One region of the Caballeronia sp. Sq4a genome, then DNA from elsewhere that is predicted to be linked to it. Evidence: predicted binding sites of a transcription regulator. Region 1 holds the regulator's gene; the other holds the start of a gene.
The links. Region 1 encodes LexA, which represses DNA repair genes until DNA is damaged. Its sites were predicted from a motif close to ACTGTATNNNNATACAGT; they were not measured.
Positions count from the first base shown of each region.

Region 2: a site for LexA is predicted at 2,340-2,357, ahead of imuA (translesion DNA synthesis-associated protein ImuA). Genes of this name have one in related genera too.

Region 1 covers NZ_CP084250.1:1,328,079-1,343,405, reverse strand. Annotated here, with positions in the region: gene rplI (50S ribosomal protein L9) at 1-436, opposite strand, end outside; gene rpsR (30S ribosomal protein S18) at 465-740, opposite strand; gene priB (primosomal replication protein N) at 743-1,042, opposite strand; gene rpsF (30S ribosomal protein S6) at 1,088-1,459, opposite strand; gene LDZ24_RS06395 (LysR family transcriptional regulator) at 1,592-2,554, opposite strand; gene gcl (glyoxylate carboligase) at 2,726-4,501, shown strand; gene hyi (hydroxypyruvate isomerase) at 4,546-5,346, shown strand; gene LDZ24_RS06380 (2-hydroxy-3-oxopropionate reductase) at 5,375-6,283, shown strand; gene LDZ24_RS06375 (asparaginase) at 6,447-7,448, opposite strand; gene LDZ24_RS06370 (CysB family HTH-type transcriptional regulator) at 7,482-8,408, opposite strand; gene LDZ24_RS06365 (sulfate/molybdate ABC transporter ATP-binding protein) at 8,448-9,518, opposite strand; gene cysW (sulfate ABC transporter permease subunit CysW) at 9,534-10,436, opposite strand; gene cysT (sulfate ABC transporter permease subunit CysT) at 10,433-11,326, opposite strand; gene LDZ24_RS06350 (sulfate ABC transporter substrate-binding protein) at 11,447-12,493, opposite strand; gene lexA (transcriptional repressor LexA) at 12,742-13,410, shown strand; gene LDZ24_RS06340 (hypothetical protein) at 13,551-13,886, shown strand; gene LDZ24_RS06335 (DUF2939 domain-containing protein) at 13,967-14,560, shown strand; gene LDZ24_RS06330 (universal stress protein) at 14,585-15,094, opposite strand.
Region 2 covers NZ_CP084252.1:411,948-427,274, reverse strand. Annotated here, with positions in the region: gene ligD (DNA ligase D) at 1-381, shown strand, start outside; gene LDZ24_RS21540 (hypothetical protein) at 414-635, opposite strand; gene LDZ24_RS21535 (SOS response-associated peptidase family protein) at 716-1,687, opposite strand; gene LDZ24_RS28195 (hypothetical protein) at 1,741-2,085, opposite strand; gene imuA (translesion DNA synthesis-associated protein ImuA) at 2,369-3,082, shown strand; gene LDZ24_RS21520 (DNA polymerase Y family protein) at 3,006-4,493, shown strand; gene LDZ24_RS21515 (error-prone DNA polymerase) at 4,514-7,675, shown strand; gene LDZ24_RS21510 (hypothetical protein) at 8,135-8,320, opposite strand; gene LDZ24_RS21505 (hypothetical protein) at 8,336-8,539, opposite strand; gene LDZ24_RS21500 (hypothetical protein) at 8,555-8,743, opposite strand; gene LDZ24_RS21495 (hypothetical protein) at 8,740-9,291, opposite strand; partial or broken gene LDZ24_RS28190 (nucleotidyltransferase domain-containing protein) at 9,476-9,673, opposite strand; gene LDZ24_RS21485 (3'-5' exoribonuclease) at 10,021-10,242, opposite strand; gene LDZ24_RS21480 (hypothetical protein) at 10,226-10,522, opposite strand; gene LDZ24_RS21475 (hypothetical protein) at 10,742-11,143, opposite strand; gene LDZ24_RS21470 (hypothetical protein) at 12,048-12,296, shown strand; gene LDZ24_RS21465 (response regulator) at 13,112-13,474, opposite strand; gene LDZ24_RS21460 (ATPase domain-containing protein) at 13,490-14,947, opposite strand.

The DNA of each region.
Region 1 (15,327 bases):
CCGACACCGTGACGTCGACCACGACGTCCGTGTGCAGCGCCACTTGAACCGGATGGTCGCCGACCATCTTCAGCGGGCCTTGCGGCAGACGCACTTGCGCCTTTTCCACTTCCGCGAAGCCTTGCGACTTCAGTGCTTCGGCGATGTCCGCGTTCGTGACCGAACCGAACAGACGGCCGTCGACGCCCGCTTTCTGCGAGATCTGAACCGTGAAGCCGTTCAGCTTGTCGCCTTGAGCTTGCGCTGCAGCCAGCTTTTCAGCGGCGTTCTTTTCGAGTTCGGCGCGGCGAACTTCGAATTCGGCGATCGCGTCCTTGGTCGCGCGGCGAGCCTTCTTGCCGGGGATCAGGAAGTTACGTGCGTAGCCGTCCTTGACCTTGACGATGTCGCCCAGGTTGCCCAGGTTGACGACCTTTTCCAAAAGAATGATTTGCATTTTTGGCTATTCCTTATGCGTCGTCTGATTAGGCCTTGTGCAGGTCGGTGTACGGCAGGAGCGCGAGGAAACGCGCGCGCTTGATCGCCGTGTCGAGCTGGCGCTGATAGTGCGCCTTCGTGCCAGTCAGACGAGCCGGCGTGATCTTGCCGTTTTCGCCGATGAAGTCCTTCAGCGTTTCCGTGTCCTTGTAGTCGATGTACTCGACGCCGGCTGCCGTGAAGCGGCAGAACTTCTTGCGCTTGAAGAGCGGGTTTTGTTGCTGACGACGCTTGTCGAATTTCTTACCAGTCGGGCGGGGCATGTTCAGTCCTTTCCAATGTCCTGCAATTCTGTGATGTGAAACACCAGGGTTCGTGAGTTACGGCCTTTCTTCGCCAGAAAGCCCGTGAAGCGCGTTTCGACGCCCATCGGACAGCTTTCCAGCCTGCCGCTCGCTTCTCCGGCAGCGACTGCGGGCAGTGTCAGTTCGATCTTTCGGGCGATGCCCGCTTCGACGACTTCTGCCGCGTGTTGCAACGTGCAGCTTGCGATCGGAATGCCTGCGGGCGTGTATCGCACCGGTTCGCGTTCCACGACGCTCGCTGTCAGTTGCAGCCGGTTCACGAGTGAGTTTCGGTTCCCTGGTGGCTTGACAGTGTTGAACTGTCCTTAAGCCTGCGCTTCGGACGGCTGGCTGGCCGCCTTCTTGGCTTCTTCGCGCTGCACTTCCTTCATCATCGGCGACGGGCCGGTTTCGGCCTTCTTCATCTTGACGATGAGGTGGCGCAGAACGGCGTCGTTGAACTTGAACGCGTGTTCCAGTTCTTCGAGCGTCGCCTGGTCGCATTCGATGTTCATGCAGACGTAGTGAGCCTTCGCGAGTTTCTCGATCATGTAGGCCAGTTGGCGGCGGCCCCAGTCCTCGATACGGTGGATCTGGCCACCGTGCGACGTGATCGTGCTCTTGTAACGCTCGATCATCGCGGGCACTTGCTCGCTTTGATCGGGATGCACGATAAAGACGATTTCGTAATGACGCATATTCACTCCTTTTGGATATAAGCCGCCCGGGCGTCGGACCGGTGCGGCAAGTGAGAAGCCAGCGAGTATATACCGTTTGGCGGTCGGACGGCAAGCCAAACCGGAGTTTTCCGACTGACTTTCGCCGCTTTTTCAATCATTTAGCGCGCCCGCGCTCCGCTGCCGATGCGTTTCGCCGGGCGGCTCGAGCGCGCGGCTCCAATAACCGGGCTGCGCGTAGATTTCTTTCAGGTAATCAATGAAGTAGCGCACGCGCGCCGGCACGTAGCGTTGTTGCGGGTAGACGGCGAGGATGTCGTAGTCGGGCAGCTCGTACTCGTCCAGCACGGTTTCCAGTTCGCCCGCCGCCAGTTGCCGCTGAATCTCCCACGTCGAGCGCCAGCCGAGCCCGAGTCCTTCCGACACCCAGCGATGCAGCAATTCCCCATCGTTGCAGTCGAGGTTCCCGCTCACGCGCACGGTCGCGAGCTTGCCGTTGCGCCGGAAGTACCAGCCGCGGTTCTGCCCGCCTTGCAGGTTGAACGCGAGGCAGTTGTGATTCGGCAGATCGTCGAGCGATTTCGGCTTGCCGTGCTTGCGGAAATACGCGGGCGTGCCGCACACCACGCGCCGGTTGCTCGCCAGCTTCACCGCGACGAAGTTCGGATCGACCGTGCCGCCGATGCGAATCGACAGATCGTAGCCCTCGCGCACCAGATCCACGACGCGGTCGGTCAGATTGAACGACATCTGCAATTCCGGCTTGTCGGCAAGGAACGCCGGCGCGTGCGGCGCGACGTGCATGCGCCCGAACGCCGCCGGCGCCGACACGATCAGATGCCCGCCGACCGCGCGCCGCCCCGCCGCGAGTTCGTTCTCCGCCTGATCCCACTCGGCGAGCAGGTTCTTGCAGCGGTCGAGGAACGCCGCGCCCTCTTCGCTGACGACGAGCCGCCGCGTCGAGCGGTACATCAGCTTGACGCCGAGACGCTTTTCGAGCGCGTCGATGCGCCGTCCGAGAATGACCGGCGACACGCCCTCTTCCAGCGCGGCCGCCGCGAGGCTGCCGGCTTCCGCGACGCGCACGAATGTCTCGATCTGCTTGAAGCGGTCCATTTCCTTGTCTCCTGTGCCCAGCCGCGCCGCTGCGTCATTCGAAACTTTTTGTTTGGGAAAAAGCGACTCCGACTGATCTTATCAAACCTTTTCCACAATCTTAAAGTGCAACGGAACCCTGCTTCGATGCAGACAGCGATAACGGAAAGAGACTGAAGGAAGGAGACATTCATGGCCAAGATGAGAGCCGTCGACGCAGCCGTCCTCGTGCTGGAAAAGGAAGGTATTGATACCGCGTTCGGCGTGCCGGGCGCCGCGATCAACCCGTTCTACTCGGCGATGAAGAAGTCGGGCAGCATCAGCCACGTGCTCGCGCGACATGTCGAAGGCGCGTCGCACATGGCCGAAGGTTATACGCGCGCCGCGCCCGGCAACATCGGGGTATGCATCGGCACGTCGGGGCCGGCGGGCACGGACATGATCACGGGCCTCTACTCGGCTTCCGCCGACTCGATTCCGATTCTCGCGATCACCGGGCAGGCGCCGCGCGCGCGTCTTTACAAGGAAGATTTCCAGGCGGTCGATATCGAATCCATCGCCAAGCCCGTCACGAAGTGGGCGGTGACCGTGCGCGAGCCGGCGCTCGTGCCGCGCGTGTTCCAGCAGGCTTTCCACCTGATGCGCTCGGGCCGCCCCGGTCCCGTGCTGGTGGATCTGCCGATCGACGTGCAACTCGCCGAAATCGAATTCGACATCGACACCTACGAGCCGCTGCCCGTGTACAAGCCGAAAGCGACACGCGCGCAGATCGAGAAGGCGCTCGCGATGCTCAACGACGCCGAGAAGCCGCTCATCGTCTCGGGCGGTGGCGTGCTGAACGCGGCGGCCGAAGACCTGCTCGTGCAATTCGCCGAAACGCTCGGCGTGCCCGTCATCCCGACGCTGATGTCGTGGGGCGCCATTCCCGACGATCACCCGCTCATGGCCGGCATGGTCGGCTTGCAGACGTCGCATCGCTACGGCAACGCGACGATGCTCGCATCGGACTTCGTGCTCGGCATCGGCAATCGCTGGGCGAACCGGCATACGGGCAGCATCGAGGTCTACACGAAGGGCCGCAAGTTCGTCCACGTCGATATCGAGCCGACGCAAATCGGCCGCGTGTTCGGACCGGATCTCGGCATCGTCTCGGATGCAAAGGCGGCGCTGGAACTCTTCGTCGAAGTGGCGAAGGAATGGAAAGCCGCGGGCAAGCTGAAGGACCGGAGCGCCTGGGTCGCCGACTGCCAGCAGCGCAAGCGCACGATGCAGCGCAAGACGCACTTCGACAACGTGCCGATGAAGCCGCAGCGCGTCTACGAAGAGATGAACCTGGCGTTCGACCGCGACACGTGCTTTGTGACGACGATCGGTCTTTCGCAGATCGCCGGTGCGCAGTTTCTGCACGTGTTCAAGGCGCGCAACTGGATCAACTGCGGTCAGGCCGGCCCGCTCGGCTGGACGATTCCTGCTGCGCTCGGCGTGCGCGCGGCGGACCCGCAGCGCAAGATCGTCGCGCTCTCGGGCGATTACGACTTCCAGTTCATGATCGAAGAACTCGCCGTCGGCGCACAGTTCAAGCTGCCGTACGTGCATGTCGTCGTGAACAACTCGTATCTCGGTCTCATTCGCCAGGCGCAGCGCGGCTTCGACATGGACTACTGCGTGCAACTCGCGTTCGACAACATCAACGCGCCGGAACTCGAAGGCTACGGCGTGGACCACGTCGCGGTCGCCGAAGGCCTCGGTTGCAAGGCGCTGCGCGTGTTCAAGCCCGAGGACATCGCCGGTGCGCTGAAGCAGGCACAGGCGCTTGCGGCCGAACATCAGGTGCCGGTCGTCGTGGAGATGATCCTCGAACGCGTGACCAACATCGCGATGGGCACCGAGATCGACGCCATCAACGAGTTCGAAGAGCTCGCCGAGAGCCGTGCCGACGCGCCCACCGCCGTCACGCCGCTCGACTGAAGCATCAACTGACGACCCACTGACCGACCATCAGGAAAAGAACAATGCCGAAATTCGCCGCGAATCTGACGATGCTCTTCAACGAAGTCCCGTTCCTCGACCGCTTTGCCGCGGCGGCGAACGCGGGCTTCGAGGCAGTCGAATTCCTGTTTCCGTATCCGTATTCGATCAGCGATCTCAAAGCGCGCGTGCGGGACAGCGGCTTGCAGATCGTCTTGCACAACCTGCCTGCCGGTAACTGGGAAGCAGGCGAGCGTGGGATCGCGTGTCTGCCGGATCGCGTCGCCGAGTTTCGCGACGGCGTCCCGCGCGCGATCGAATACGCGAAGGCGCTGAACGTGCCGCAACTGAACTGCCTCGTCGGCATTCCGACGGCGGGCGTCTCGGCGCAACAGGCGCGCGAAACGATCATCGAGAACCTTCGTTTCGCCGCCGATGCGCTGAAGCAGGAAGGCATCCGTCTGCTCGTCGAGCCGTGCAATTCATACGACATTCCGGGCTTCGCGCTGAACCGTTCGCACGAAGGACTCGACGTGATTCGCGCGGTCGGCTCCGACAATCTCTTCCTGCAATACGACATCTATCACATGCAGCGCATGGAAGGCGAGCTGGCCGCGACGATCAGGAAGAACCTGCCGTCGATCGCGCACATTCAGCTTGCCGACAATCCCGGCCGCAACGAACCCGGCACCGGCGAAATCAACTACGCGTTCCTGTTCGATCTGCTCGATTCGATTGGCTATGACGGCTGGATCGGCTGCGAATACAAGCCGCTCGCGGGCACGGAAGCCGGGCTCGGCTGGCTGCGCTCGATCGCGACGGACAAGGCGCGCGCCGCTGCCTGAACCATGACACAAAGGAGGAGCACACAGTATGGCAACGATCGGTTTCATCGGCCTCGGCATCATGGGCGCGCATATGGCGCGCAACCTCATCAAGGGCGGTCACGCGCTCGTCGTGAACGGCAAGTATCCGGTGCCCGACGATATCCGCGCGCAAACGAAAGTCGTCGCGGACTCGACGGCCGTCGCGCAGGCAAGCGAGATCGTCATCACGATGGTGCCCGACACGCCCGATGTCGCCAACGTCTTGTTCGCCGATGACGGCGTGGCCAAGGGTCTTTCGAAGGGCAAGCTCGTGATCGACATGAGCTCGATCAACCCGCTCGACACGCAGGAGTTCGCGAAGAAGATCAACGCGCTCGGCTGCGATTACCTCGATGCGCCGGTGTCCGGCGGCGAAGTCGGCGCGCGCGAAGCGACGCTCACGATCATGGTGGGCGGCCCGGAGAAGTCGTTCAACATCGCGAAGCCGCTCTTCGAACTGATGGGCAAGAACATCTCGCTCATCGGCGACAACGGCGCGGGTCAGACCTGCAAGGTGGCGAATCAGATCATCGTCGCGCTGAACATCGAAGCGGTCGCGGAGGCATTGCTCTTCGCGTCGCGCTCGGGCGCCGATCCGGAACGCGTGCGCAAGGCGCTCATGGGCGGCTTCGCGTCGTCGCGCATTCTCGAAGTGCACGGCGAGCGCATGACGAAGCGCACGTTCAATCCCGGCTTCAGGATCGAACTGCATCAGAAGGACCTGAACCTCGCGCTCGACGGCGCGCGCAAGATGGGCCTCGCGCTGCCTCACACCGCGAGCGCGCAGCAGTTGTTCAGCGTGTGCGCAGCCAATGGCGGCAAAGCGTGGGATCACTCGGCGCTCGTGCGCGCGCTCGAGATCATGTCGAACTTCCAGGTGGCGGACGAACCGCAGCATGCGAAGGCTGCTGCGTAGGCTCGCGCCTGAACCGTGGGGCGTCCCGCGTATGGGCACGCGGGACAAATGCCGCTCTGGGCTGAGGGCGGCAAGTAAGGTCCGAGAGCGGCATCCGGCGGCGCGCCGGGTTAGCCTTGGTCGGTCAGACGGTTTGCCGTCGGGTGTCCGCGTCGGATTGCGTTCAGTAGGTATCGAAGATGCGTTGCAGCGCCGCGGCGTCCTCGATGCCGGCCGATAGCGCCAGCATCAACAGCACGCGCGCCTTGTAGGGATTCAGCGTTCCCGCGCTGACCGTGCCGAGCACATCGTCGCTGGCTGCGCCGTTGCGCATCACATGTCCCGAGCCGACGCGCGATGCCCGCACCACCGCGACGCCCGCCTTCACGGCATCGCTCACGGCTTCTGCGATGCTCTCGTGCATCGACCCATTGCCGGTTCCCGCGACGACGATTCCCTTCACGCCCGCCGCGACGAGCGCATCGATCGCGACGCGCGAAACGCCCGCATAGCTCGCGACGATCTCGACCATCGGCCAGCTTTCAGCCACCGCGAATTCGCTTGCCGTCGTATGCGGCTTCGTCACCGCACGCTGGAATTCCACGCGGCCGTCCTGCACGAAACCGAGCACGCCGGTTTCGGGCGAGCGAAAGGCATCGACGGCATACGTGCTCGTCTTCGTGACATCGCGGGCGCTGTGGATCTGGTTGTTGAACGCGACGAGCACGCCCTGCCCCGATGCTTGTTTCGACGCCGCGACCGTGACCGCGTTGAGCAGATTGAGCGGGCCATCGGCGGATAGCGCGGTCGATGGCCGCATCGCGGCCGTCAGCACGACAGGCTTCGCAATCTTCACGGTCAAGTGCAACAGATACGCGGTTTCTTCGAGCGTGTCGGTGCCATGCGTGACGACGATGCCGTCGATGTCGTCCTGCGCGGCGAGTTCATTGATGCGCGCGGCGAGCGTCGTCCATAGCGCAAGGCTCATGTCCTTGCTGTCGATGCTCGCGATCTGCTCCGCATGAATTCGCGCGACGGAAGCGAGCGCAGGCACGGCGTCGAGCAGCTTGTCGACGCCTACGACGCCTGCCTTATATCCGGCTGTGGAAGCAGCATTGCCGGCCTGTCCGGCAATCGTGCCGCCCGTTGCAAGCACGGCGATGCGAGGGAGTGTCTGTGTGTTCATGCCGGCGATTGTAAATCAGCCGGCATGCGTGTTTCAGGCCGCTTCGCGCAGTTGCGCGGCGATCTGCGCTTCGTCGAGTTGCGGCGCGAACATTTCGATCAGCCGGTACGCATACGCGCGCAGGAACGCGCCCTTGCGCAAGCCCACGCGCGTGGTGCTCGCCTCGAACAAGTGCTGCGTATCGAGCGCGACGAGTTCGGTGTCGCGCTTGGCGTCATAGGCCATCGCCGCGACGATGCCGATGCCCATGCCGAGTTCCACATACGTCTTGATCACGTCCGCGTCGATGGCGGTGAGCACGATGTCGGGCATCGCGCCCGCGCTCGCGAACGCCTGGTCGACGTGTGAACGCCCCGTGAAATCCTGATCGTAGGTGACGATCGGATATTCGGCGATCTGCTCCAGCGTGATGTCTTTACGCCCGACGAGCGGATGGTCCTTCGGCACCACGACCGTGTGGTGCCACGAATAGCACGGAAACGTGACGATGTCGGGATAACGGTCGAGCGCCTCTGTCGAGATGCCGATATCCGCCTCGCCGTTCACGATCATCTGCGCGATCTGTTGCGGACTGCCCTGCCGCAGCGCAAGATGCACCTTCGGGAATACTTCGGTGAACTGACGGATCACTTTCGGCAGCGCGTAGCGAGCCTGCGTGTGCGTTGTGGCGACCACGAGATGGCCGTTGTCCTGATCCGCGAACTGGCGCGCCACGCGCCGCAGGTTCTCCGCATCGAGCAACATGCGTTCGATCAGCTGATGCACCTGCTTGCCCGGCTCGGTCAGCCCCGTGAGCCGCTTGCCGCGCCGGATGAAGATATCGACGCCCAGTTCGTCTTCGAGATCCTTGATCTGCTTGGACACGCCCGACTGCGACGTGTACAGCACGTTCGCTACTTCCGTCAGATTCATGTTCTGACGCACGGCCTCGCGCACGAAGCGCAGTTGCTGGAAGTTCATGGTTCGCCTCTCTTGTCTTGCTGCCGTTTTATGGATGTCTCATTGCGCCGGAAAGACGCGCAGCGCGCGCGGCACGGCGCGCACGCCATCGCCGATATCGAGCTTCAGCGCGCGCCACGCTTCCCGATCCAGTTCCGCTTCGAGCACGCCGCCCGCGTCGCCTTCCAGTTCCACACGCACCGAGCCGCCGAGCGTCACCACGCGCCGCACGCCGACCACGATACCGTCGCGATGCGCGAGGCCCGCGGCATCGTCGGCGCGGTACAACGCGAGGTCGTGCGGCCGCACGTAAGCGAGCGCGCGTCCGCTGAAGTGCGCTTGCGCGGCGATGGCTTGCGCCGCGCCATCGGCGACGAAGCCGCCCGCATCGACATGACCCTGAAGGCGATTCGCCGCGCCGAGGAATTCATATACGAACGATGTCTGCGGATGATCGTACACATCCTGCGGGCTGCCGATCTGCTCCACGCGGCCATGATTCATCACGACGATACGATCCGCCACTTCGAGCGCCTCTTCCTGATCGTGCGTGACGAAGAGCGTGGAGATATGCAGATCGTCGTGCAGGCGTCGCAGCCAGCTTCGCAGTTCCTTGCGCACCTTCGCATCGAGCGCGCCGAACGGCTCGTCGAGCAGCAGCACTTTCGGTTCGACAGCGAGCGCGCGCGCAAGCGCGATGCGTTGCCGCTGCCCGCCCGAGAGCTCGGAAGGAAACCGCTGCGCAAGCCAGTCCAGTTGCACGAGCTTCAGCAATTCGTGCACTTTCTCGCGGATCACGGCTTCCGACGGACGCTCGCGGCGCGGCTTCACGCGCAGACCGAACGCCACGTTTTCGAACACCGTCATGTGGCGGAACAGCGCGTAATGCTGGAAGACGAAGCCCACTTGCCGGTCGCGTGCGCCCACTTGCGCGACGTCTTCGCCGTTGAGCACGACCTGGCCGGCATCGGCATATTCGAGGCCCGCGATCACGCGCAGCAGCGTGGTCTTGCCGCATCCCGACGGCCCGAGCAGCGCGACGAGTTCGCCCGCGGGAAAGTCGAGCGTGACGTTGTCGAGCGCGGTGAAATCGCCGAAGCGCTTTTGCAGATTGCGAACGATGATGCTCATGATGTTTCCTTTGCCTTAGTTCTTGGCGCCTGCATCGGCGAGCGATTGCGACATGCGGCGTTCCGCGACGAGCTTGAGTCCGAGCGTCACGAGCGCAAGCAACGCGAGCAGCGAGGCCACGGCGAACGCGGCCGAGAAGTTGTATTCGTTATAGAGGATCTCGACGTGCAGCGGCATGGTGTCGGTCTGTCCGCGAATGTGGCCCGATACCACCGAAACCGCGCCGAACTCGCCCATCGCGCGTGCATTGCAGAGAATCACGCCATACAGCAGGCCCCACTTCACGTTCGGCAGCGTCACGCGGCGAAAAATCTGCCAGCCCGAAGCGCCCAGCACATGCGCGGCTTCTTCCTCGTCGTTGCCTTGCGCCTGCATCAGCGGAATCAGTTCGCGCGCGACGAACGGGAAGGTCACGAAGATCGTCGCGAGCACGATGCCCGGCACCGCGAAGATGATCTGCACGTCGTGCGCCGCGAGCCACGGACCGAACCAGCCCTGCGCGCCGAACATCAGCACGTAGATCAGGCCTGAAATCACGGGCGAAACCGAGAACGGCAAGTCGATGAGCGTAGTCAGCAGCGCCTTGCCGCGGAAGTCGAACTTCGCGATCGCCCACGACGCCGCGAGGCCGAACACGACGTTGAGCGGCACCGCAATCGCCGCCGTCGTCAACGTGAGCTTAATCGCGGACCACGCGTCTGGGTCTTTGAGCGACTCGAAGTAATAGTCGATGCCCTTTGCGAACGCTTGCGCGAACACGGCGACGAGCGGCACCACGAGAAAGAGCGCGAGGAACAGCAGCGCGATGCCCGTGAGCAGCCAGCGCACCGCGCGCGGTTCGGTGACGGGATCGAGCGTGCGGGCATCGCGTGGCGCAGCGGTGTTCATCGCGATGGCTTTGGTGTCGGGCGTGCTCATGCGTGGCTCCCTTGCGCGGACGCGGCATGCGCGGCGTGCGCAGGGATCGCGCCCGTGCGGCTCGTGCGCCGTTGCAGGAACCATTGCAGCGTGTTGATGAGGAGCAGCATCAGGAACGACACGCACAGCATGACGACGGCGAGCGCAGTGGCGCCCGCATAGTCATACTGTTCGAGCTTCGTGATGATGAGAAGCGACGTGATTTCCGACTTCATCGGCACGTTGCCCGCGATGAAAATCACCGAGCCGTATTCGCCGAGCGCGCGCGCGAACGCCAGCGCGAAGCCCGTCAGCAGCGCCGGGAAAAGCGTCGGCAAGACGACGCGGCGAAACGTCAGCCAGCGCGTCGCGCCGAGGCACGCGGCGGCTTCTTCCTGCTCGCGCTCGAAGTCTTCGAGCACCGGCTGCACCGTGCGCACGACGAACGGCAAGCCGATGAACGTCAGCGCCACCAGCACGCCGAGCGGCGTGAACGCGACCTTGACGCCGAGCGGCGCGAGATACTGCCCGATCCAGCCGTTGCCCGCATAGACGGCCGCGAGCGAGATGCCCGCGACCGAAGTCGGCAACGCGAACGGCAAATCGACGATGGCATCCACGATGCGCTTCATCGGAAAGGTATAGCGCACGAGCACCCACGCGACCAGAAAGCCGAACACCGCGTTGATGAGCGCCCCGCCGAGCGCCGCGCCGAAGGTCAGCCGATACGACGCCAATACGCGCGGCGATGTCACCGCGCGGACGAACTGCGCCCAGTCGAGCGTCGCCGTCTTCGCGAACGTGGCGGCGAGCGGTATCAACACCACGAGGCTCAGATACGCGAGCGTGATGCCGAGCGTCAGGCCGAAGCCCGGTAGCGCGCTCGGCTTGCGCAAAGTGAAAGTCGTCATCCTTGCTTTCGTCCTGTTCCAGTGCGCCGGGGAGCGCGTGTCATCGAATGCTTGTGTGACCGGCGGCGTCATGGCGCGCCGCTTCGGTTTGCTTCGCGCTTTGCGCGCTTACTGCAGTTGTTATTGCGGCTGATAGATGGAATCGAACACGCCGCCATCGGCGAAATGCGTCTTCTGCGCCTTGGTCCAGCCGCCGAACGTGTCGTCGATGGTGTAGAGCTTGATCTTCGGGAACTGCTTCGTGAGGTCGGCCGGCACCTTGTCCGAGCGCGGACGATAGAAATTGCGCGCGGCGATCTGCTGGCCTTCGTCGCTGTACAGATACTTGAGATACGCCTCGGCGAGCTTGCGCGTGCCGTGCTTGTCGACGACCTTGTCGACCACCGCGACCGGCGGCTCGGCCAGAATGCTCACCGAAGGCACCACGATCTCGAACTTGTCCGGACCGAACTCCTTCAACGACAGAAACGCCTCGTTCTCCCACGCAATCAGCACGTCGCCCTGGCCGCGCTGCACGAAGCTCGTCGTGGCGCCGCGCGCGCCGGAATCGAGCACGCCCGCGTTCTTGTACAGCTTCGCGACGAAGTCCTTCGCGGTTTGCTCGTTGCCGCCCGGCTTGTGCTGCGCGTAGGCCCACGCGGCGAGATAGTTCCAGCGCGCCCCGCCCGACGTTTTCGGGTTCGGCGTGACGATGGAGACGCCCGGCTTCGTGAGGTCGTCCCAGTCCTTGATGTGCTTCGGGTTGCCCTTGCGCACGAGGAACACGATCGTCGACGTGTACGGCGAGGCGTTATCCGGCAGCCGCTTCTGCCAGTCCGCGGCGACGAGTCCCTTGCCCGCGAGCGCGTCGATGTCGTAGGCGAGCGCGAGCGTGACGACGTCCGCCTGCAGGCCGTCGATGACCGCGCGCGCCTGTCCGCCCGAGCCGCCATGCGACTGCTTGAACGTGACGGCCTCGCCTGTTTCGGCTTTCCACTTCTTGGCGAATGCCTGATTGAAGTCCTGATAGAGCTCGCGCGTCGGGTCGTACGACACATTCAGAAACGACGTCTGCGCGTGGGCTTGCGTGCTCGCCGCGACCATCGCGCCGATGCCCGCCGCCGTCAGCGCCAGCGCGGTCAGCGCTTTGCGTGCCCTGGTCCCCAATCCCGCTTTCGTGCTTTGCATTCCCCGTTCTCCGTCTTATCCAATTGACGGAATCAGTCTATCGGCGGGCCTATATGAACAGAAATAATCGTTTTTCAGTCTTTTATATCGAAAGCTGCTAAAGCAAGTCGCCGGCGCTTGCGGGGGGCCGAACGACGGAGCGTGTTGCGGTTTCGAGCCGAACTTAAAGTAATGCTTGAAAAGCGCCGAATACTGTATAAAAATACAGTCATCTGTTGATCCATACAGTGCACGAGAGGCCCGAGCCAGTGACCAGAACCTCAAAACTTACCGCGCGTCAGCAGCAGGTCTTCGAACTGCTCCAGCGCGCAATCGAGCGCACCGGCTTTCCGCCGACCCGCGCGGAGATTGCCGCTGAGCTCGGCTTCAGTTCCGCGAACTCTGCGGAAGAGCATCTGCGGGCACTGGCGCGTAAGGGCGTCATCGAGCTGGCTGCGGGTTCGTCGCGCGGCATCCGGCTGATTGGCGACGCGGGCCGGTCCGAAGACGTTCCGCACCAGTTCACCTTGCCGCACGCAAGCATCATGCAGCTCTCGTTGCCGCTCGTGGGCCGTGTGGCGGCGGGCAGTCCTATCCTCGCGCAGGAGCATATTTCGCAGCACTACGCGTGCGATCCCGCGCTCTTCTCCAGCAAGCCCGACTACCTGCTGAAAGTGCGCGGTTTGTCGATGCGCGACGCCGGCATTCTGGACGGCGACCTGCTCGCCGTTCAAAAGCGCACCGAGGCGAAGGACGGACAAATCGTCGTTGCGCGGCTCGGCGACGACGTCACGGTCAAGCGTTGGAAGCGACGTCCCGACGGCGTCGAGCTCATCGCGGAGAACCCGGACTACGAGAATATTTTCGTGCGGTCGGGCAGCGGAGACTTCGCGCTGGAAGGCATTGCAGTGGGCCTGATCCGCTCAGGCGAGTTCTAGTCAGCGGCGGCAGCGCGCTTTGAAGCGTCGCTGAGCGCCTCTTCACGCCACGCAAGACGCGGCGCGTTTCGAGTACATCAAGCACGGACGGCAGCCGCTTGCGGCATGCCGTGGTGCGTCCTATCGTCTGGAGAGTCATGATGGAACGTTTTGCCCGTTTGCTGCCCTTTCGCAAGTTCGGCCGTCTGCGCCATCTGCGTGCGTTGATTCCTTGCGGCGCCGCGGCGCCTTCGCGGGCCGAAGCTGCACCGGATCTCTTCGATTCCATGCCCGCGCTGCCGTCTCGCCAGCCTGCGTTCGCGCGGGTGTCGCTGACGCAGACGGTTCACGCGGAGCCGCCGCGGAGTACTCCCGTGCGCGTTTATCGGAGCGAGTCGCGGCTGATCCTCGTCGGCAAGATCGGCGAAGTGTCGCGCATGATCGACCGCTGCATCGACGAAGAGCGCGCCGGTCTCACGGGCGGAACGGTGGCGTGAACTGGCGGCGAGTTGGGGAATTAGTCGTGCGTCGGCGCGGTCAATCCTGCATTAACCTTCGCTAAAGGTTTGGCCGTCGCATGTCCCGCACCGCTCGTTCCGTTATTGCCACGCTCGCCGCCGTATTGCTCGTCGCGGCGCTCGGCTTCGTCTATGCGTCGCCGTATATCGTGCTGGACCGCGTCAAGCGCGCCGCCGACGCGCGCGACGCCCAAACGGTCAACCAATACGTCGATTTCCCCGCATTGCGCGCGAGCTTGAAGGATCAGATCGCCGCGCTGCTCACGCGGCGCATCGATGTGCAGAAGAGCGGCAACCCGCTCGCCATCATCGGCGCGATGATCGGCGCGGCGCTGGTCGGCCCGCTCGTGGATTCATACGCGACGCCGGACGGAGTCGCCGCCATCCTGAACGGCATACCGCCGCGCGGCAATCCCGGCGAACGTCCGCCCGCGGCCGGCAAAGCCGATGCAAACGCGTCGGCTTCGGCGAGCGCGTCCGTGAGCGCATCCAATTCGGCTCCGCAACCGCCGCAGACGACGGCCGGCTATCGCGGCATCAACACGTTCGTGGTGACGTACCAGCACGGCGCAGGCGACGCCCGCTATTCCGCCATATTTCACCGCAGCGGGCTAGTGTCATGGAAGCTCGTCGCCGTCGATCTCAACGGCTGACGCGCCTTCGCCAGCCATCCACGCTCACGCGCCCGCTTCGGCCTTCGCGGGCTTCGCGGCATACGCAGCGGCATCTTCCGCTTCCGCCGATTCGCCTGCCTGACAGACGGCAACCAGAATGCTGCACGACACGCGATCCAGCAAAGGGGTGTTGCCCGCGCCCATCCACCAACGAGCGAGTCCGCTCCGGCAGCGGTGCCCGACGACGACGAGATCGACCTTAAGGCTGTCGGCCAGCGCCGCGATTTCGTCGATCGGATGGCCGAACGCGAAATGCCCCTGCGCCGACAGGCCACGCTCGCGCAGCCACTCGACGCCTTCCTGCAAAATATCGCGCGCCGCGTCTTCGAAGCGCCCGCAGGCCATATCGGTCAGCAATCCGGCGCTCTGCGCAATGCTCGACCGCATGTCGACCACCGCGAGCACGTGCGTTTCCGCGTTGAGGTCGAGCGCGAGGTTCGCGCCCTGGCGCAGCGCCTTGCGGCCCTCTCTGGAACCGTCGTAGCACAGCAGAATCTTTCTGTAGCTTGTCATGATGCCTCCCTGCCGCATCGCAGATTGACTGCGGCGTAACTTCATGATCCTGTGCCGCGCCGGACGTGGCAACGATGGAAAACGCTAACTTCACGCAATAGCGCGCCGAACCCGCGCCACGTTGGACTCATGACTAGCTGGCCGCGTGCCAGATTGCGACGAAGCCCGTCGCACAAGGCTTCGCGGCTTTCTGCATGTTCGCACGACTCGCCCGGCGCACCGCTTCTGCCCGC
Region 2 (15,327 bases), on a different replicon from region 1:
CTCACCCGCCGACAACGATGGGATGAGGTTAAGCTCTTCTCACAGGCGGTGGCGCAGCACATGACCCGCGTGGTACCGCAACGCTTTTCAGCGGTGCTGGGCCCGAAGAATCGCGTCGGCAAGATCTTTATCGACTATTTGCGCAACGGGCGAAGCGCCAGCACGGTCGCCGCATTCTCAGTGCGGGCTCGCCCCGGCATGGCCGTGTCGATGCCGATCTCATGGGATGAGTTGAACGACGTCAAGAGCGGCGACCAGTGGACAATGGCGCAAGCCATACATCGGCAACGCACGCTCGCAGCAGACCCCTGGGAAGGCTACTGGCGCACGCGGCAAGGCATTACCGCCGCGATGCGCCGGGCAGTCGGCCTAAAGCGCTAGACGGGTCGCAGTCTCACTCAGCGGCTCTGACATTAGCTACGCGCCTCGGTGCCCTTCAAGTCGCTGTGCTTGTGCGAGTGGGTAGCGCCGTACTTCAGTTCATAGTGGGCACCCTTGCCGCTGCGCGTCGGAGGAAAGTGCTCGCCTTCGACACACGTGACTTCGAACGTATCCTTCCCATCTTCATGGACCACGGAGTAAATGCCCGACACCTTGACGATTTCACCGGGCTTATACGAATTGTCGCCTGCCATCGCTGCCTCCTCAGTAAAGAATAACGATGGACGAGCAAGAGGTGTTCCGAGGGATGCACGTATCGCCCGCTTGCGGCGATTTATGCTGCTAGCCGGTGCTCGTAGTACGGTCGGTCGCGATCTTCCAGAATCGCATCAAGCGCGGCAAGATTGGAGGCTTGGGGATTCAGCCAAGCGTCCACGTTCTCCTGCTTGATCGGCACGATGCAGCGGTCGTGACCGGCGGCTTCGACTTCAGCAGGCGGCTCGTCCGTAATCGCAGCAAACGACAAAAGATCCGGCTGACCCGGCGCCGTCCACTTCGACCACAGGCAGGCGACCATCAGCAGTTGGCCGTTATCGGGTCGAAACTCCAGGACGACGTTCTCGCCCGGCGCCTGCGGTCCGTCGTGCTTCTCAAACAAGGTGTTCTCACACTTCGCGCGCGTGACGTTCTCATAGAAGACGTCGACCAGCAGCAAGCCGTGCGTGTAGCCGAAGCACGGCTTCCAGAACTTGTCGAGACTGTCGCGCCGCGCGTTGTACGTGCCCGGGTACTTGATGTCATAGTTCGCGGGCTTACCTGCAATGCGACACTGGTAGCGCATCGGCTTGACCACGTACTGCCCATCTTCGACCACGAGGACGGGCGCGTAGTAGCCGGGGAAGATGCGTGAATCACGCGGCTCTTGCTCAATGCGGTTGATATCTGCCAGGCGACGCAACGCAGCTTCGATCTTGTCGGTCGCGATGCGCTTGCTCTCGGTTGCTGCCTTAGTGGTCTTCGTCTGCAATGTGCGCTCCGCATCTGCGAGTCGGGTGCGCTGCTTGAAGACCTCCTGCTCCAGCTTCGTCGTCTGTTCCGTGTTGTACCGGTCGATGAACGCCTTGATCTGACGCTCGTCGTCGGTCGCGGGCTCACGGAACGCATCTTCCACCGCTTTAGGAATTCTGGCCTTGCTGCCCTCCGCGCGCTCCCAGAAGAGGCGCGCGAACTCGCGGATGTCCATCTGTGCGCCGAACATCTTCACATAGCGACGATAGTCGGCCTGGATCTGCGCGGAGTAGCACATGCGGGAAGTTCCTCGTTCAATGTTCGCGGTATTGGTTCAGGCCGGCCGGCCCTTCACAGGGCCTCTTTGCACAACGCCAGCATCTTCTTGATGACGGTGCAGGAATAGTTGAGTTGCATGTCGCCCGTGAAGAGCGCCTGGACATTCGACTGCCGCACCGCAATGCCGGCGCCTTTTAGGTCTCGCCTCGCGATCTTGAGCGCCAATTGTCCGAGACGCACACGTTCAAGCCAGTCCATGTGAAGCTGATTGCGTCGAAGCCAGATTCGGCAACTTTCCACCACGTGGTCGACTCGCCACTCGTGCGTCAGCGAATACGAGGCCGCGACAGTTGCGACTAGAAAGCACAGCAGTTCCGCCCTAGCTTCCGATACTTCGTGGTTATCCGGTTCAGACATACGTCGAGTCTCTCATCCTTTAATTCATTGTGGTCCACATCGGACGCACCCGTCGTCACCAGCAACTGCGGACACATGCGCCGGAATCAACGGGGGTCGCTCGCTTCCACCGGCGGGCACGGCCCGGGACTCTGTCGGGGATACCACACCGACGATGCGCGGCCCCTCACCGCAATGAGCTAGAGGATAGCCACCCTGCCGTCTCGCGGCCACAAAAAGGGCGCAATGCCATGTTGCCGTTTTCGATGTAAAGTACTGTACATCCATACAGTACTTATGCAAAATGGCCGCCCTGCCCAAACACGTCGAGTCCATCCACCCCGCGCTGTGGCGCGGCTCGCAGCTCGCGCGCGCCTACGGAAAAACCGTCGACACCGGCTACGCAGCTTTGTCGGCGGAACTTCCCGGCGGCGGCTGGCCACTCGGTGCGCTCGTGGAGCTGTTAGTCCAGCAACCCGGGATCGGCGAAATGCGCTTGATGCGCCCGGCACTCACCCGTCTGAGTCAGCGGCCTGTCGTGCTGCTGCAGGCGCCCCATGTGCCCAATGCGCTGGCGTTCTCTTATCTCGGTGTGCCGGTGGACAAGCTGATGTGGCTGCGTGCGTCGAAGGCCGCCGACGCCTTGTGGTGCGCCGAGCGCGTATTGCAGGCCGGCACCTGCGGCGCGCTGCTCCTCTGGCAACAGCACATCCGCTCGGAGGCACTGCGACGCTTGCATCTGGTGGCCCAAGCGACCGAGACGTTGCTGGTCCTGGTGCGACCGCTTGCCAGCGCCCAGGACGCGTCACCGGCGACGCTACGTCTCGGTGTGAGGCCGGCAGAGGGCGGGATCGCGGTCGACATCATTAAACGACGCGGTCCCGCCCAGACTGAGCAACTGTCCGTCACCCTACAACCGTCGCCGATCCTGCTGAGTTCCTATGGCCGTGTTCGTCGCCATTCACTTGCCCCGGCTTTCGCTGGAGGTATTTCGACCGAGGTGGTCGCCTCCGTCTGAGCACGGGCGCGTGGTGCTCGAGCGCGACAAGGTCATCGTGCTCGATGCGGTAGCCAGAGACGCGGGTGTGCGAGTCGGGATGAAGCGTGGCGGAGTTGTGACGCTCGCGCCTGATGCGCTCATGTTTGACCGCAGCGCGGAACGCGAGCAAGACATGCAGCGCGACGTTGCGATTGCGCTGCTGCGCTTCTCGCCGCAGGTGGCCGTGTGCGAAGAAGAGACCATCGTCGTGGAAGTCACCGCGAGCCTGCGCCTCTTTGGCGGCATCCTGCGTGTATGCAAGGAAATCCGGGAAGTCGTCAGTGCGATTGGCGTGACGGCGGGTATGAGCGTCGCCCCCACGGGACGCGGCGCCTGGCTGCTTGCCAAGGCCGGCCGCCGGCGCGTGCTGAAGGTGCAGTCGCTCGAACGTCAGCTAGGCGGCTTGCCCTTCATGGTCGTGCCGGAGCTGCGCCGCTTCGCCGACTGGTTCAACGGGCTCGGCTGCCGTGTGCTGAGCGATATCCAACGCCTGCCTCGAGCAGGTCTGAAGAAGAGGTGTGGCGTGGACCTACTCGATTCCCTTGACCGGGCCTATGGGCTGGCTCCCGAACTACACGAGTGGCTTGAATTGCCACCGACTTTCAGCGCGCGCGTCGAGTTGCCCGACCGCGTCGAGCACGCCGAAGCCATCCTTTTCTCGGCGCGGCGGCTCGTCGTGCAATTGTGCGGGTGGCTCGCCGCCCAGCAACTCGCGCTCACGCACGCGACCGTCACGCTGGAGCACGAGCGCGGACGACAGGCCATCGAGCCGACGCTCATCGATCTTGCGCTGGCCGAGCCAACCTGGCACGAAGAGCATCTGGTTCGTCTTCTTAAGGAACGGCTCGGACGCACGGAATTGCAAGCCGCGGTCATCGCCGTGCGCCTGACTGCCGCCGACGTGCAGGCGGCCGAGCCGCCCAGCGATACGCTCTTTCCGGAGCCCGGCGGATCGGCGCAGGACCATAACCGGCTGCTTGAACTATTGGCCGCCCGCCTGGGCGCCGAGAACGTCTTGCGGCCAGCGCCTGCGCCTGACCATCGTCCCGAGCACGCCAACCAGTGGGTGCCGGTCCAGAACGGTTCGAAGAACGGGCCGAATGGCCGCCCCAAAACCGTGTCCGCGCCCGATGATCTTCCGCGACCGACCTGGCTGCTGCATGTGCCCCTGCGCTTGATGGTCAAGAACCATCGCCCGTTCTATGGCTCGCCGCTCAAGCTCGTTTCGACCGGCGAGCGGATCGAAGCCGGCTGGCATGACGGGGCGCTCGTCACGCGCGACTATTTCGTCGCCGAAGCAGACGATAAAAGCTGCTATTGGATCTACCGTGAGCGGCCGAGCGTCACGAGTGAAGAAACGCGCTGGTTTCTTCACGGGCTCTTTGGATAAGCGGATAAGCAGGTGGCATTGTGGACTTTCCCTCGTCGGCCCTGCCCGACTACGCTGAGCTTTTCGCGTTCACCAACTTCTCGTTTCTGCATGGCGCCTCGCACGGTGAAGAGCTCGTGCTGCGTGCGTCACAACTCGGATACGCGGGACTGGCCGTCACCGACGAGTGCTCGGTCGCGGGCGTCGTGCGCGCGCATGTGCAGGCCAAGGAAGAGAAGCTCCCGCTGATCATCGGCTCGTACTTTCGCCTGGTTCATGCAAGTCATGGCGCAGAGAAGCGGCCCGCCTTCGGTCTCATCCTGCTCGCACAGAACCGCGAGGGCTACGGCAACCTGTGCGAGTTGATTACGCTGGCCCGCATGCGGGCGGCCAAAGGCAGCTATCTCCTTACGCCCGACGATCTCGCGCGGCCTGACCCGGAGTACGCGCATTTGAAAGGCATGCCCGACTGCCTGGCGATTCTGGTGCCGGACTTTCCGGCGAAGGAAGAAGCGCTCGCCGCGCAACTCGATTGGTTGCGCCAGACGTTCCCCGCTCGTGCGTGGGTCGGGCTTACGCTGCATCAGCGCGCGATGGATGACATCCATCGCGGCGTAGTCGAATACGTCGCCTCGCGCAGCGACGTGCCTGTCGTGGCCACCGGCAATGTCGTGATGCACGTGCGCTCACGAAAGCCCCTGCAGGACACGATGACCGCCATCCGCCTGGGCAAGCCTGTCTCCGAATGCGGCTACGAGCTCGCGCCCAACGCGGAGCAGCATCTGCGTTCGCGGTTGCGGCTTGCCAATCTCTACCCGCCGCACGCGCTCGCCGAGACCTTGAAGGTACTGGCGCGCTGTACCTTCTCGCTGGATGAATTGCGTTACGAGTATCCGGACGAGCTGGTTCCCGAGGGCTACACACATGAGGCGTATCTCCGGCAAGAGACCTACATTGGCGCGCACCGCCGTTTCCCTGCCGGCATTCCGCACAATGTGCAGCAGCAAGTCGAGCACGAACTGCAACTGATCCGGGAGATGCGCTACGAGGCGTACTTCCTGACCGTCTATGACATCGTGCGCTTTGCCCGCAGCCAGCACATCCTTTGTCAGGGGCGCGGGTCGGCGGCGAACAGCGCGGTCTGTTATTGCCTGGGCGTCACGGAGGTGGATCCCTCGCGCGGCAACATGCTGTTTGAGCGCTTCATCAGCAAGGAGCGCGGCGAGCCGCCCGATATCGACGTCGACTTCGAGCATCAGCGGCGGGAAGAGGTCATCCAGTACATCTACCGCAAGTACGGGCGGGACCGCGCAGCCATTGCAGCGGCGGTGTCGACCTACCGTCCGCGAGGCGCGCTGCGAGAGACGGGCAAGGCGCTCGGCATCGATCCCCAGATCGTCGACAAGGTCGCCAAGAGCCACCAGTGGTTCGATCACTCGCAAGACCTGCTGCGTCGCTTCGAAGAATCCGGGCTCGATCCGGCCAATCCGCTCATCGCCATGTGGGCGAATCTTGCCGCGCAGATACTGAATTTTCCGCGACATCTATCGCAGCACTCGGGCGGCTTTGTGATTAGCCGTGGCAAGCTCACGCGTCTTGTGCCGGTCGAAAACGCGGCGATGCCGGATCGGAGCGCCATTCAGTGGGACAAGGACGATCTCGAAGCACTGGGATTGTTGAAGATCGACGTGCTCGCGCTCGGCATGTTGTCGGCGATTCGACGCACGCTCGATATCGTCTCGGAGCAACGCGGCGAGCGCTTCGAGATGCAGGACATTCCGGCGGAGGACGCGGCCACCTACGAGATGATTTGTCGTGCGGACACGGTCGGCGTCTTCCAGATCGAGTCGCGTGCGCAGATGAGCATGCTGCCGCGCATGCAGCCAAGAGAGTTCTACGATCTCGTGATCGAGGTGGCCATCGTGCGTCCGGGGCCCATTCAAGGCGGCGCGGTTCACCCTTACCTGCGGCGACGGCAGAAGCTCGAGCCGGTCACGTATCCGAGCGAGGCGCTGGACACCGCATTGGGGCGCACGCTCGGCGTGCCGATCTTCCAGGAGCAAGTGATGCAGGTGGCGATTCTCGCAGCAGGCTTCACGCCGGGCGAAGCCGACCAGTTGCGGCGCGCGATGGCAGCCTGGAAGCGCAAGGGCGGCCTGCAGCAGTATTACGACCGCATCGTCAACGGCATGCAGCAGCGCGGCTACGACAAAGCCTTTGCCGAAGCCATCTTCGAGCAAATCAAGGGCTTCGGCGAATATGGCTTTCCGGAAAGTCATGCGGCGAGCTTCGCTCTGCTCGTCTATGCGAGCAGCTGGCTAAAATGTCACGAGCCGGCCGCCTTTCTGGCCGCGATGCTCAACTCGCAGCCGATGGGCTTTTATTCGCCCTCTCAGCTCGTGCAGGATGCGCGTCGTCACGGAGTCGAGATGGCGCCGATCGACGTCAACATCAGCGGGTGGGACTCGGTGCTCGAAAAGCGCCCCGGTCGGCAGAAGCCTGTCGTGAGGCTTGGGTTGTCGTTGCTTAAGGGCATGCGAGAAGGCGCGGCCGAGCGAATCGAAACGGCCAGAGCGGTGAAGCCGTTCGAAAGCGTGAGCGACCTCGCGCGACGCGCACAACTCGACCGCCGCGACCTGCAGGTCCTTGCCGCGGCCAATGCTTTGCAGTCGCTTGCAGGCAATCGTCGGGAAGCACTATGGCAGTCGGCTGCCGCGGTGCCCGACCAGGACATGCTCGCCGATACGCGCGTCGACGATGAAACGCCGACGCTGGGGGCACCGTCGGAAGCGCAAGACATCGTGAGCGACTACAACTCCGCAGGCCTGACGCTCGGGCGTCATCCGTTGTCGCTGCTGCGGCCGGTGCTGCTCGAACAGCGGCTCGTGCCGGCGTCGACGCTACGTACCTACCGGAACGGGCGTCTTGCGCGAGGATGCGGGCTCGTGACCGTCCGGCAGCGGCCCGGCACCGCGAAGGGCGTCATGTTCGTGACGCTGGAAGATGAGACGGGCAACATCAACGTCATTGTGTGGCCCTCCCTGCTTGAAAAGCAGCGGCGTGAAGCGTTGGGCGCGTCATTGCTCGCGGTGTATGGCACATGGCAATGCGAGGGTGAAGTCCGCCACCTGGTCGCACAGCGACTTGTCGACATGTCGCATCTTCTTGGTGGACTGACGGCGGTTAGCAAGAACTTCTGCTAAGGCGTAGGTCTTCGCGCGTGCGCGACCGGCGCTTGGCGACCCATTGTCGCCCATCGACCCGGTGGGACGTCTACGGCGGCTAGAGATTACAGCGGTCATCTAAAAATTCGCCCGCGACGCCGCCGGGCACGTCAAACACCGCGATCTCGACGTCTTCTTCTGGTCGCGCACTAATGGCGAAGCGATCCTTGGATGGATGGCGGCGGAGACGATTAGTTGCATAGCGCTGGGAAAAAAACGATCAAGTCGGAATCGGCTTCGCCGACTTCCCTTGGGATACAGCAACGGTGCGAACCGGTAATGCATTGGCGCGACGACGGACCGTCACCGTCCTCCACCATCCTGACCCAGAACATCACTGAACGACAGCATTCTGCGTTGACCAATGGGTGAAATTGACCGGCCCGTTGGCGCCTCTCAGCCATCAACACTAGGCGCGTCCGCATCTGACGAAAGGGCTCAATAATTTTGCGATCGGCGTTTGATCACCCAATTTCTACGAACGTCATCAGCATCGAACAATAACGATGCCTGTGTGTGTCGGCCGCTCCGCACATCATCACGATCCTGTTTTTGCCGCTCGCGCTTTGTTTGCAATAGCGGATCGGCCTCGGCGGCCGTCATTGCATGGTCTTCGTTTTTCATCGTTTGTTGCTCGGCTCAGTAGTCCCCTGATCGCCGTTTGAGAACGAAAGTTCTTCGCGCCTCTTCGGGATCGAAGGTCATCGATTCCGGCGTCCGGCGTCCGGCCCGCACATCATCACGATTCTGGTTCTGCCTTGCCCGCTTCGCCTGCATCAAAGGACATTTCTCGGCCTCTTCTGCCTCGGCATCTGTCATCGATCGGCCTTCGTCTCCCGTCATCGTTCGTTGCCTCGATCAAAAGTCGTCCGTGCGCCGCGTCAAAACAAGCGTGCGAGCGATCTCGGGCGCGATGAGAAACATCGATTCGGGCGTGCATTGCCCGCTTTCCACCAGTTCGCGGCTGCGCTTCTGCCGCGCCCGCTTTGCCTGCGTTAACGGGCATTTCGCAGTCTCTTCACTCATGATCCGCTCATCTTCCGTCATAGCTGCCTCACATCGATTCCATCGATAACCTGCCGAATTGCGCGGATGCGCCGGCTGAACAGCGCATCGTCAATGATGGCTTGGTCGCGTATTGAGTCGCGACTAGCTAGCTCGCCGTCGATCAGGCAAGACGCCAATTCGACCAAGACAGGTAATGCGCGTACTGGCGCGAACTTCCTGTGAACTTCGGCCGGAAACTTGGCTTCCTCGCCTGGCATCGCGGTCTTTGCAAGCAGCAGCGCGGTGGCCGTTGCGATCGTCGCCGCATATACCTGAAGCGAACCAGATAGGAACCGCGACACTTCGTCTAACTCCGTGCAAAGCGCTTGGTGCCGACCGCTAGCGCGGATCTCGTTGAGAACGGCTGTCGCTGATGAGAGTTCTTCATCGAGCGGCCTGAACGCGACGCCATCAAGGGCTTCGCGCGTTTCGTCAGCGACCTCTTCGGCGCAATCCCCGAAGTCGCGATCATCTGCCGCTACGGCCGCTTCAAAGCGCTCTTTGAATTCCGCGCTCCGCATGTATTCAATCATCTTGGCGAAGTCCATCGCTCTCTCCTTGCCCCGTTGATACAAGGATACGCGCCGCGCAGACGTGGCGAAAGCACGATTTCGCGCGGCGTGCGTCAACCGTCGCGATGTCGGGGAGGTGGGGCGAAGAATGTCGAGCCTGCAGCGCCTCTCATGGTCTAGCTGGGTCCCGCCATGAGAGCCTTGGTCGATTTCGAATTGCTCACAGCCGGACGCCCTCACGATCGATGTTTCGGAGCAAAGCGGGATTCGAATAGTTCTCGGGGTGCTCCCACTCATCGACCCAGATTGGCAGCGGAGAAATGCGGATGCCGGTATCCAGCATTACATCCAAAGCAACGTCCGCCATATCGAGCTTCGTCTCTAGAAAGCGCTGATGTTCTCCTCGCAACAGCACCGCAACGTCCGCGTCGCTACCAGGACGATGCGTGCCGCGAGCACCGCTTCTAAAAAGATTGCACCAGCCGCATCGTAACGGTCAGCGATGAACGCCATAAATTGGCGAACAGACCGCCCATTCGGTATCTGCATCAATCCGGGCCATGTAGGTCAATCCGGCATCGCGTATCGATTTGCTCGCACATCGTGCAGTGCGTGATGCCGGCCGCCATGCTCGCGAAAGTACATTTCGGCGCGTTCCGGGCGCAGCGCTTTGCCGATGTGACAGGCCAACCAGCCAGCCGGCACGTCGCCGACTGCATAGTCGAAGCACAGCATGCGCTCTTGCTCGCCGTCGAACAGCGCTAGCTAGGCGAGCAGATCGGCGCGCAACCCATCGCGCGTGAAGACCCGACCCGGATGCTGCCCGAGTTGCGGTATCACTGCCTCGCGCACGAACGCAGTACAGGTCGAATCGTCGTAGTCGGAGCGCTCTCCATAGAATTCCCGGCCATCCTCGGCAACGAGCGCAATCGAAATCAGATCGCAGTCGATGAAATCAGTGAACTCGGTATCAACGAAAAGACGCATGAGCGGACCTCCCTTTATCTGTGTCTACCATCACGCCCTCCCGGGCGCATATTTTCAACGGTTGGCGCGGGAAGCTCCCGTTCAGCCAGTCGTGCCAATCCCACGCATACGCGCATTCGCCTTCACCGTCGATCGCGGGGCAGGCCGAGCCGCGCAGCGCCGCGCGAAACGCTGCCTCCCACGGCGGCGGAATGTCAGCCATACGGACGTAATACGCGCGGCCCGCGCGCTCGATTACGGGTACCGCAGACAGCGCCGCGCGCCGTTCGTCCTGAAGCATGTCACCTTCCTCCAAACCAGAGCGGTCAGTTAAAGATTGAGCTTACGTGTGGAGGTGATGTACACGGCTTGTTCGAATACTGCATCTGGCAGGGGAGACATGCCATCCTCTTCGGGTCTATCGTGCTCGCCACCGCCGCAATCAACCGGCGCCGCCGGTTCTCATCGTCTACGGCGACTGCGCCGCCCTTCGACTCCTCACCACCGGCCAAAACGATCGTCAACGACCGGTCAAAACAATTGTCCAGATGGCCATTGGGCCACCGCGTAGGACGGGATCCGGGTGTGCACGAATCGCTGCCAGCGCGCTACCGGCGTCGTAGAACGACTCTAAGCTAGTTGTTAATTCGCCTTTGAGCGTACGCCGCCACTGGAGCATCTGTAAGGCGGGGTAGATGTCGCCAGCGACCATGACGAAGAACGAGCGCAAGGACTCAGCCTCTCCCAATAGCGGAAGCCGCTCTAACGTCGAAAGTTCGTGGTCAACAAGTTCCGCCCAGGGCTGCGGCAGGCCTCCCGGCGCAAACTGCGTTTCGCGAAACTCGCGGTTGTACACGCATTCGCTTTCATCCCATCGAGACGAACCGTCGTAATGATCGTGGAATCTCGAAATAATGCGCATCGGGTCCTTCCTTTTTCGCTGCACCGGGTGCTGAGCTTACTAGGCGATAGGGACAAAGAGCGTCGCTTTCGCGCTCACTGCTTACTTTTTCGTGGGTCGGGTACTGCCGGCTACGGCAAAGTGACGGCCAGGCACGCAGAGCTATACCACGCAGTCGGCACACCGCCTAATAGCCCATGAAGTCCAGCGACAAGCGCCATATCGTCTCGACGGCGGGCATCTTGCGCCGGTCGACGATTTTTGCTCGACCACACTCCACTGCTTCCCGAAGGATTTCCACCACCTCCGCCGTCTTTTTTCCCAGCAATCACTGCAGCTCGCGGATCTGCTTCATGCGCCCAGTAAGAACGCGTACGGTCTTGTCCGAGAGTTGGACGCGGGAGATCTGCGTATGCAGTTTGATCCTATGTTTAAGCCCAGTAATAACGTGGAGCGTCTAGAGGGTTTTGACCAACCAGAGAAGCGCCGCTGGCGTTCTGTCGAAAAAATACCGGCGATAGGCATTGCATGCAGTCCGGGAATTTCCCTTCACGACCCTACTCGGCCGTTCGCTGCTGCATCATATCAATGACCGGTGCCGAAAGGAGATCAGTCATCAGTCGATTCGCCAAGTTTCGCGGGTCCGCTGGACACCCGCTGCGAGTTGTTAGACGACAAAGGCAGTTTGCAAACGAAGACGCTACCTTGGCCGAGCAGGTAACCTGTATCGGCCTCCGGCGTCGAACTACATACTACCTGCCCGTGTAAGAACGGATAACGTTTGCACGCGACTGTGGACTTCTGTGACGGTTTGGCTCAGATACTCTTCGGATACGCAACGCCGGCCGCTGTCCTCTGTTTCTGGGTGTATGCTCAGATAGTCGCCGTATCGATACCCTGCTGCGACTTCAGACATGAGGTCACCATGACTCTGCTGGCGAGGGAAGAATCCGCGCTAGTGCTTGCGGATCGCCATATCAGCGAAGCGCTGCAGCGAATCGCCCTGCAGGAAAAACGCGTTACCGAACAGCAGGAACGCGGCCAAGATTCGTCGCAAGGAGAAAAGCTTCTGTCCATCATGCGGGATGTCCTCTGCTCGTTTATGGACCATCGGCGCCAGATTGAGGAAGAGCTTGAAAGAGAGCGGCGCTTGTTGAAGACCCTTGGACCCTGAGCAACGTGTCGACGGTGCGTTGATCACATTCGGATTGCAGGACGCTCGACATTCCACAGCGGGCAAGGAAGCTCGTAGGCGCTGACGCAACAACGGCTGCGGTCGCGCGCGTACGTTCCCATTTGGGTTATTTGTAAGCGCTGGTTTAAGCAGGCTTTCTGCTCACCTCGAGCGGGTCGTGGCCAACAGGATTCGACCGACGGGTCTGGTCGACGGGAAGTGGCACTTCACTTGCTGCACCATCCTACTTGCCTGCTAGGTACCGGAATGGGAATGCACTCCGAGCGAGACGCAGAGGAGCGACTGCGCGATAAACTAACGACGCTCGACAATCTGCGCCAACGTCTGTCGAGTCAGGATCGGAACGAACCTGCTGGAGTGATGTGCGCGGAAGTAGCTCTCTTCATCGACGGCTTGGAGCCTGTAATGGCGCACGATGTGCTGCACCAGACATGCTTCGCCGTCGCCCGATCGCTGAATCAAATGCGACAGCCGCATCGAGCTCTCGACCGCCTCGCCAAAGCAATTATCGACGACATTCTTTCTGAAATTGGCAGGAAATCTTCGTGTGCCACGTCGATATATCGGTACCGAAAGCGCGCCCCCGACGAATTCGAGCCCCTAGCAGCAGCGGACCCAACGCTGCCACTCGCATAACGCAGGGCCGCGAGGCAGGAAGCTGGCCACTTCGGTGCTTGAACTAGTCGGCCAAGCCTAGCGTCCCTGCATCCATTCCCGGGGCTCAAAAGCAAGGCGCAAACTGCGCATCGCATCACAAAAAGTCGCTGCGGTCGTCACCTCAGATTCGATCGCCTTCATTGACTTGATGATAACTCCTTGATTAGGCGTAGAAGCTCGTCCAGAGGATACGGCTTATCCAAAATCGCAGCGAACAAGGTTGCGTTTGATCGCGCAATCGCACCCTGAGCAGCCGTCGCAAGGATGATAGGAACTTTCGAAAACGCGTTATCCGACTTCAAAGCGCGTGCTAGGTCTAATCCCGACATGATTGGCATCATGAAGTCAGTCACGATGAGATCAGGCTTGGTCGATTGGATCAGTTCCAGAGCTGCCCTGCCATCACTTGCCGCAAATACGTCGAAGCCTTCTTCCTTTAACAGGTAGCATAGGAAGTCAGTAATAGTAGTTTCATCATCGACGACGACAATTGTGGTCATTCTCCTCGCCTCTCGTTATTCTGCTGCTGCGTCGTCGCTGTTCAGTGCAAGACGCGCTGACGGAGAGGAGGCGGTGGGAGACATCTGACCTACAATACGGATGCCGCCCGTCGAGATTTCAATTTCCGCTATCGACGGATCGAATGTGCTATCGCGGAGCTTGACCACTACCATGCCGCGACGAACCGTCGACCCGTCCAACGCATGATGCATGCTTATCAGGCCGTCAAGCATACTGATCAGCCTGGGGGACGGGTTGGTCATTGCGGCACCGAGCATCTGACGCGTTTCCCAAGTGCAGACGGTTGTAACTTCGATGGCTCTCAGCTGATTCGTCAGAGCGGCAAAGAACTCGATGAGTCGGTCGGGAACGACTGCCGCACTTTGGAATCCGCCCATTCCGTCGATAAACAAGCGCTTGATGCCATGCTTATGAATCGCCTCCAGGAGCTGGCTAGCGAGCTTGTCCAGAATGTTTTCCGTGAGCGGCGTCCACATGACGTGGACCGCACCGGCCTCGACCAACGGCTGTAGCTCTATCCCTAACGCCGACGCTTTTGCCTTGAGCCTTTCTGGCGTCTCATAGAAGCCAAAATGCAGCGCTGGCTCTTGCACAGTACTGGCTTGCAGGAAGTTCAACCCGAAGGTGGTTTTTCCGCTGCCTGCCGGGCCCGTGATCAATGTCACGGAATCGGCCGGCAGGCCGCCTTGGATCCGCTCGTCGAAATCGGCCACCCCCGTTGTTACCCGCCTGGCTGCTACACCCCCCATCTTGGACGGGAGGGCCAGAAGAGCCTCGAGGCGCGGGTAGACAGTAACGCCCCGATCAGCGATCTCGTACGCATGCAAACCCCCGAGAGACGCACTCCCCCTCGATTTAGCCACTCGCAGCCGACGAACCGTGCGTGAACCGAACAGCTCCTCGCGCAATTGAATCACGCCATCAACCATGGTGTGTTCCGGGCTTGCGTTCTCCGCGTCGGCGCTTGTCAGAAAAAGGACCGTGCAGCCGGTAAACGATGCGTGCCCTTGCAGTTCAGCGACAAATGACTTGACATCAAGGGCATCCGACGAACGTTCGCGAGCGTTCAATAGGCCATCAAGAATCAAGAGCGATGCGCTCTGGCGTTTCAATTCCAAACGGAGCGCGTCGACTAGAGCTTGCAGGCCTTTTTCGCGAAAGACTTTCAGCAGGCTGATATAGCTGGCTTCTGCTCCAATATGACCGGCTTCAAAGAATTCCAGCGTGGATAGCGACTGGAATAACCGTTCATGCGACTCGGCGAGCAGAGTGACATACAGGACCCTCTGGCCCTGCTTCATGTGCGAGAACGCTATCTGGTTCGCTAGTATCGTCTTACCGGACCCCGGCTGCCCTTGGATGATGTACGAGGAACCGGCCACGAGCCCACCGCCTAAGACGTCGTCGAGCCCTGGAACATTACTTTTCAGCCTAATCAACATTTTCTTCATTTTGACGGTCTGTCAAGTCGAAATCCGCTTTGGGTCACGCCTGACTGCAGGGGTAAGCACAAGGCCGACGTGCGATGTGCTGCATAGACACGCGCCGCTCTACATAAGGTCGGTCGCGTTGTTGCACGGAACCGCGCGGATTCCGAAGGACGTGTTTCGGACGACGCGAAACAATAACACGCGTTACGGGGATACCGAAGCAATTCGCTGATCGTCCGCTTGCCGCGCAGGTGCACCGATGACCGAACAGTGTCGCCCAGAAAGCACTCGAGCTCCTGCATCGGCGCCGGCGTCGCTTGCTCCCGATTAACTTTAGCGCCAGCCGCAGGAAATCTCCCTGGCGTCGATATGCGCTGCCATCCGGGGAACTCGACTCTCCG